One region of the Paeniglutamicibacter sp. MACA_103 genome, then DNA from elsewhere that is predicted to be linked to it. Evidence: riboswitches for the same ligand, from Rfam matches in the RefSeq annotation. Region 1 holds a riboswitch; the other holds the start of a gene.
The links. A riboswitch is a leader RNA that binds a small molecule or an ion and turns the genes downstream of it on or off. The one in region 1 is predicted to bind cyclic di-AMP.
Positions count from the first base shown of each region.

Region 1 (3,494 bases):
GTTCGTCTGGCCATTGCCGTGGCGATCCGGATCGTTTCAGCGGTGTAGGACGCCTTCTTTAAACATGATGGAGTCCGCCACCGATCGGCGTGGCTTTGTTGTTACAGCCAGCCCTCGGGGTTTACCCATTCGCCGTTGACGATGACTTCGAGGTGCAGGTGGGGACCGGTCGAATTGCCCGTGCTGCCCGCAAGCGAGACGACTTCGCCGCGCGCGACTTTTTGACCCACGGATACCTTGAGGGCCGAGTTGTGGTTGTAGCTGGTGTGCAGGCCGTTGCCGTGGTCGATCTCCACGCGGAAGCCGGAATGGCCGGCCCATTCGGCCTGGACGACGGTGCCGCCTGCGGCAGCCTTGATCGGGGTGCCCATGGGCACGGCGTAATCCAGGCCGTTGTGGTTCATATAGCCGGGGCCCGTCGGGTTCTTGCGGAAACCGAAGCGGGAGGTCAGGCGGATGCTGTCCACCGGCTGGGAGAGCCTGGTGACTTTTCCTTCGTCAGCGCTGATGGCGGGCGCCGGCTTGGTTTCCTTGGCGACCTTTCCGGCGGCAACGGTGACAACTGGTGCCGGCTTGGCTTTCTTGACGTACTTGCTGGTCACCGAGGCGCGATCGACCGTGAGCTTGTCGTTGGCCGGGGCCTTGACATCCGCGACGGCGGTCTGTGCGACGCGCTGGGGTTCCGGGGCAACTTCCTCGGCTTCCTGCGCGGGGGCGGCGACGAATGCCAGGCCCGATACGGCGGCGACTGCGGCGAGCTTGTGCACCAACCCAAGTCGAGGGCGCCGGGGCCGGGTCGCGACCTTCAGGGAGTTGTCCGGGTCGTCGGCTTCGGCAGGCATCGCCATGGATGCCGGGTCCGGGGACGCTCCGTAGCGCAGGCCCGCCACAAAGCGGTGGCCAACATACTGCTGGGTATCAGTGGTCTCGGCTGAATCCGGGACCGCGCTCAGGGCGCGTCGGCCGGGTCGTCGGGAAGTGACTTCGCCGCTCAGTGCGGTGTCCACGATCTGCTCTAGTGAACCGTTGGCAGGCGAAGCGTCAACGGGGCCGAGCGCGCGGCGGCGGCCGGAATTGTGCTGCTGGGTCAAATGTTTACCTCTCATGTATCGCCTGCGAAGTTAGCTGTCGGATTCGAGTCATGAGATCAACTCGGCCGAGCGCGCCTGGACGGACTCGGCTTCACCCCAAGATCCGTGGTCCAAGACCAGGATCGGTTGAATGGGTCCTCCGCCCCTACCGAAAATTCTGACTCCGCGATCCGCCGGTAGGGTTGTGCGAACCGGATCGGGGCTGGGTTGCCTAATAGCAACCTGACCTAAAACCCTACGAGGGTATATATAAAAGTTACAATTCCGTTATCAATCCATGCGGCGGACGAACACATGGGCGCCGAAGTCGGTCGGAATCTCCGGCGCGCCTTCGATCCCTGCGCCAGCAGAATGACTTAGAGTGGCCTCTTTTCAGGGTGACTAGGCCCCCGGGCGGATGCCGCACTCGTTGGCCTGCGCCAATAGCTTGGGTTCCACTTGGTTGATTTTGGGCTGATGAGCGCCCAGGGACTGCATCTTGAACGTGACCAAGAATACGGTCGGCCCGGGGTCTGCGGCGGGGCTGATGCTCCCGTTCAGGTTGGTCGACGGGCCGAACCGCCCACCACGACCCACTAAATCAGCAGGGTCCTATCACGGTGTGGACGATGTGGCTCCCAGCCAGGGTCTGGGGCCAGGATCCCAGTGACGCGCGCCATGATGATCGTGATTTGGACGAAGGCAAGCGCGCGGGAACTGAGCGCCGGAGGGCGCGACGTCAGGGCCGCCCTTCCAAGGATTGGGACTGGAGGCTCCCGGGCCGGGCTGTTAGTGGTGGGTGGGTAGTCGCCTCAGGGATAGGCTGACCCATGATTGACACGGGACTTACCGCAAGCATGCGGCCCCTTCTCTCATCACCAGGAGCAGAGTATGCCGAATTCCCCCTTCGAGTACTGGCAAAGGGTTCGTGCGGAGCGACGTGCAAAGGCCGCCCACCGCCTCGGCCTGCGCGAACGACCTTCCGACGGGTTGGTCGTTCACCGGCACCTCGCCCGACTGCGCCGCCCGCCGTTGGCAGGTACCAGCGGCGGGCTGACTGCGGTGATGGGCGCGGTACTGCTCGTGTCAGGGCAGCCGGATTATGTTGACCGGTTCGCCCCTGTCTGGGCGCCGCTCGTAGGTGGAATCCTCGTCATCCTTGCCTCCGCATCGGTCCGGTTCTGCAAGCCATTGTGTGTTTTGGCGACGGTATTCCTGGGGCCGCCCGCGGTCGCGCTCGTGTTCCACCTGCTGCGTGCGGTGGGGGCGATCCCCTTTCCGGTGGACCTGTTTTCGATGCTGGTCTCCCTCGCCGCCACCGTCACGATCATTGCCGCATGGCTCCAGTGGAGCCCACTGCGCACGGGCACCGGCTTTCCCCTGGAGACTCCCAGATGGATTGCCCTGCTCGGCATCACCGTTGCCCTGATCTATCCCGGACTCAAGACACTCTGGGTTGCGGGTGGAACGTGGCTGGCCCCCGCGGGCTCCCACTCAGTGGATGGGGCTTACCTCGCGCCGGTGGCACTTGCCGTGATGGGGACGGCGGCGACGGCGGTGGCCTTGCGGTGGTGGCGGCGAGATGCCCCGCGGTGGGCACACCCCACTGCAGCTGCCGGGGGCTTGACGCTGATCGGGCTCGGCACCGCGGGTCTCCACTCATCGCTTGCCCACGCGTCGGACGAGGGTCCCTTGCTGGGTGTGCTCGTCTACGGAGGGTGGCTGATCTGGGGACTGGCGACACTTGGAGTCGCAGCACGCCTGTCGCACCGTCGCACGGACCCACACCGAACCTCTTCGACTGTGCGGTGACGGCCATACGATTCGGTTCGACGGACTTCGGCGGGGAAATGGCGCGGGTGCTTACGCCAGCCCGCAAACGGCGGCGACAGATCTTGGGGTTTAAACCTCGGGGGACCTGGCTCGAAATTGTTAGCCGCCGCCTGGTGCGGCCACCCGGTAACGCTCGTCCAGATCGCGGACGCGGTGGTACGGGTCATTCCATTGCCCGTACTCGCTGTGCAATCCTTCGGTTGAAATGCGCTCGGTGTTTGGACTGTCATCTTCACCGGACCGTCAATTCGAGGCAAACGCCCATGCTGGGCACAACAAAAGGAAGCCGAGCCGCTTTTCGGCGGCTCGGCTTCCTGTTGTTGCGGGCGGATTTCGTCAGCGGAACCAGGTCCCGCGGCGGCCGCGACCTAGCCCTTGCTCCATTGGCCTCGGGTGGCCACGTACGATGCCGTGGCGCAGGGATCGGGCGCGTAGGGCACGTCCTTGCAGGCGCGCACCCGGAAACCGTCGGCTCCCGGGGCATAGGTGGGAATGACCCTCCTGGACGAATCGTAGAACCGGTCGCGGTTGCCGTAGCCACAAACATTCGTGGTAAACCGCGCCCAATTGGTGTCGGGCGCGTAGTTGCGG
Region 1 covers NZ_JBIXLN010000003.1:167,000-170,493, forward strand. The annotation lists gene ACIPVK_RS02660 (M23 family metallopeptidase) at 102-1,106, opposite strand; cyclic di-AMP (ydaO/yuaA leader) riboswitch at 1,095-1,269, opposite strand; gene ACIPVK_RS02665 (hypothetical protein) at 1,962-2,882, shown strand; gene ACIPVK_RS02670 (hypothetical protein) at 3,272-3,494, opposite strand, start outside.

Region 2 (3,494 bases), on a different contig from region 1:
GCTTCCCGTCCGCGTCCGGTGCCACCCCCGTCAACCACGCCAGCGGCCCGAGCGCCCTCGTTCCAGCCCACTCCACCGTCGGCGCTGGTCCACGCCGCGTTGTCCGGTGTGAAACCCACAGCGATCTGGCCGGACAGGGCCCCCTTCTGCAAAACCGGCGCACCAGGGTCCGGGTCGCTGAAGGTTTTCCCGTCGTCGGTGGACCGCCAAGTACAGTGTTCGGTCGTTGCCAGCACGAGACAGCCGTGGAGGTGCAGCAGGTCAGGACCAGGGCCCGATCAGCGAGAGCTTAAGGAACAGGGAGTTCTTGGCGGGGGCAATTTGATGGCCCTGGCGCCTGCCTACTTCTTCAGCATTTCTCGCATCTGGCTGATTTCGGCGTTCTGTGTGGAGATGATATCGCCCGACAGCTCCAGCACTTTGGGGTCCTTGCCGGAGGCCAGCGCTTCCTCGGCCATTTTCGTGGCACCCAGATGATGCTCGATCATTTGCTGCAGGAAGAGTTCCTCGGCCTTGCTTCCCCGGGATGACTTGAGCGCGTCAAGCTCGGCCGTGCCGAGCATTCCGTCCATCTCCATGTCGTGGCCGATCGTGCGCGGCTCTCCCCAGGCAGCCAGCCAGGATTCCATCAACGAGATCTCCGGTGCCTGTGCTTGCTTGATTTCCGTGGCGAGCTTGGCCAGTTCCGGACTCAGGGAGTCCTTGTCCAGCATGATTTCGCTCATCTCCACCGCTTGTTCGTGGTGCGGGATCATCATTTGCGCGAACATTGTGTCGGCGCTGTTGTGGTGCTCATCGGGGGCCTGCCGGGAGGCTTCCTTGCCGGCGGCATGGTCCGTGCCGGTGTGTTCCGTGGCGGCAGGCGCGCAGCCAGCCAGTAGCAGGGAACCCGCCAGGAAGGCAGCGGAAATCGACGATGTGGTTTTGGAGTTTTTCAACGGCTTTTCCTTGCGTTGGATGAGACATTTGGTCCGGTGCGATGTCCGGGTCTCTCATCTGCGGCAGATGCCGAGCCGTTGTGACGAGGGAGAGGGCGGGACGCAGTCCAACCGTGGAAACAAACCGAGGTGCCGGTACATGTGCCAGGTCCGCGACCCCTTGGTTCCCGCTGCGGGCAGGGCAAGCCTGAAGGCAAGCAGCAGCAGGCCCAAGGCACAGGCCCCGGCAACGGTGCATTCGCCAAGGCCGACCCCTAGGTCGTGACCCGGTGCCTGGGTCGTGCTTCGGCCTTCGAGGGTTGTCGGGGATTCGATGTGGGCAGCGGCGTGCGTGGCGTATCCGTGGTTCACGCCGTGGGTTTCGTGCTCGGCTGCGGAGCTCCGGGGCGTGCCTAGAACATGCATGGAGAACAGACCCACAAAGAATACGCAGAGCAAGAGCCAGCGCACGCCGGGGCGCCTTGGCCACGGGGCGGTGCTCGGCTGCAACATTTTCACATGACCACCCTATACCCATCCGGGGTATCGCTCCATGGGTGTTAAACAACAAGGCCTCCGATCGATCCCTGCGGATCGGCCGGAGGCCTTGGAACGCTTGAGCTTAGCCCGCGAGGGTGTAGTAACCGTAGAGGGGGTTGCGGGAGACGTCGTGGAGGATGGTGTCGACGGTCGGGTTCTGTGCACCGATCATCTTGCCGCCGCCGAGGTAGATGCCGACGTGGCCGCCACCGTTCTGGAAGACCAGGTCGCCCGGCTTCGGGGAGCTGGTGCGGACGAACTGGCCCGAGGCGCGGATAGCCGAGGTGCCGCGGGCAATGTTGATGCCGTGCTGCGCGTAAACGTACTGGACGAAGCCGGAGCAATCCCAGCCCGAGGGGGTGCTGCCGCCCCATACGTACGGAACGCCCACGTACTTGGCTGCGGTTGCCGCAATACCCGAGAGGTTGGCGGTGTTCATCGAGTCGCTCTTGACCTTGGGGGCCGCGGAGGTCGTCGGTGCGGAATCGCGGTTCGAGCGGGTCATCGGCGCACTGGCGTCCGAGTTGTTGCTGGAACGAGTCACCGGAGCGGTGTCGTTGGAACGCGTGGAGACCTCGTTGGCCACTGCGATGACCACGGGGGCCGGCGCGGGCTTGGAGGTGAACGCTGCGCGTTCGATGCTCAGGTCCTTGGCCTTGGAAGCCGAGACCGAAACGGCCTTGACGGCTACGCGCTCTGCGGAAAGGCCTTCAACGGGAACCGCGCTTGCATCGCGGGAAACGTTTCCCTGAGCTGCCGGAACACCGAGGGTCAGTACGAGACCCGATGCGGCTGCAATGACTGCGGCCTGGCGGCCAACCGATCCAGCGTTCGAGGCGACTGCCTTCGAGATGGACTCTAGCGGGTTGGTCCGAACTGCGGTCGCGCGGTGGCGGCCCAATGCTTGACGTGTAGTCACGTAGTAATGCCTCTCCTGATGCCTGCGAGGTGAGCTGTCGGGTTCGAGTGGGAGTCACTCGGCAATCCGGCCGCCAGGCCGAACTACTTAACCCCAAGGCTTCCTGTACGGAAACCGAAATGTGGGTCCCCCGCCACTGCCAAACGAGTTTTGAACGGACACCGTGGGCTGGCAGTGCTCGGCACTTCCCGCGGCGGCGAGCAGGGTTGTTCCCTGATCACTTACTTAGAATATATGAAGCGAATCCAAAAGTCACGTTCTGATCACGGAACGGTGACAATTGCCGTTATAACCAGCCTTCGGGGTTTACCCACTTGCCGTTGACGATGACCTCGAGGTGCAGGTGGGGACCGGTTGAGTTGCCCGTGCTGCCACTCAAGGAGACGACCTCGCCACGCTTGACCTTTTGTCCTACGGAGACCTTCAGGGCCGAGTTGTGGTTGTAGCTGGTGTGCAAGCCGTTGCCGTGGTCGATCTCCACGCGGAAGCCGGAGTGGCCCGCCCAGGCGGCCTGCACGACGGTTCCGGCGGCACTGGCCTTGATCGGGGTGCCCATCGGAACGGCGTAGTCCAGGCCGTTGTGGTTCATGTACCCCGGGCCTGTTGGATTCTTGCGGTGGCCGAAGCGCGACGTCAATCGGATGTTGTCCACCGGCTGTGCCAGCACTCCGCCGGCGGCGATCTTGGTGACGTCTCCGCCGGCAGCGGTCATGATCGTTGCCAGCTGGTCTTCCTTGGTGAATTCACTGGTCACCGAGGCGCGCTCGATCTTGACCTCTTCACCGGCAGGTGCCTTGACGTCGACCACGACGGACTGGGCCACGCGCTCGGTGCCCGCGGTTGCCGTCTCGGCATCCTTCGCGGGTGAGGCGGCGGCGAACGCCAGGCCGGAAACGGCCGCGACTGCGGCAAGCTTGTGCGTGAAACCGAGGCGGGTGCGCGGTGTCCGGGGCGCGAGCTTCAGGACGTTGTCCAGCTCGTCGGCCTCGACCGGAGCGGCAACCGGTGCGGCGGTCGCGGCAAGAGCGGCGGGGATCTCGGTGGCGGCAATGGCTGCCGCGTCCGGAGATACGCCGTACCGCAGGCCGGCCACAAAGCGTCGGCCGGTGTACTGCGTG
Region 2 covers NZ_JBIXLN010000010.1:50,711-54,204, reverse strand. The annotation lists gene ACIPVK_RS06740 (DUF305 domain-containing protein) at 342-938, opposite strand; gene ACIPVK_RS06735 (C40 family peptidase) at 1,540-2,376, opposite strand; cyclic di-AMP (ydaO/yuaA leader) riboswitch at 2,382-2,543, opposite strand; gene ACIPVK_RS06730 (M23 family metallopeptidase) at 2,663-3,494, opposite strand, start outside.
Region 2: linked by a shared signal. The riboswitch ahead of ACIPVK_RS06735 (C40 family peptidase) and the one ahead of ACIPVK_RS02660 (M23 family metallopeptidase) in region 1 are both predicted to bind cyclic di-AMP.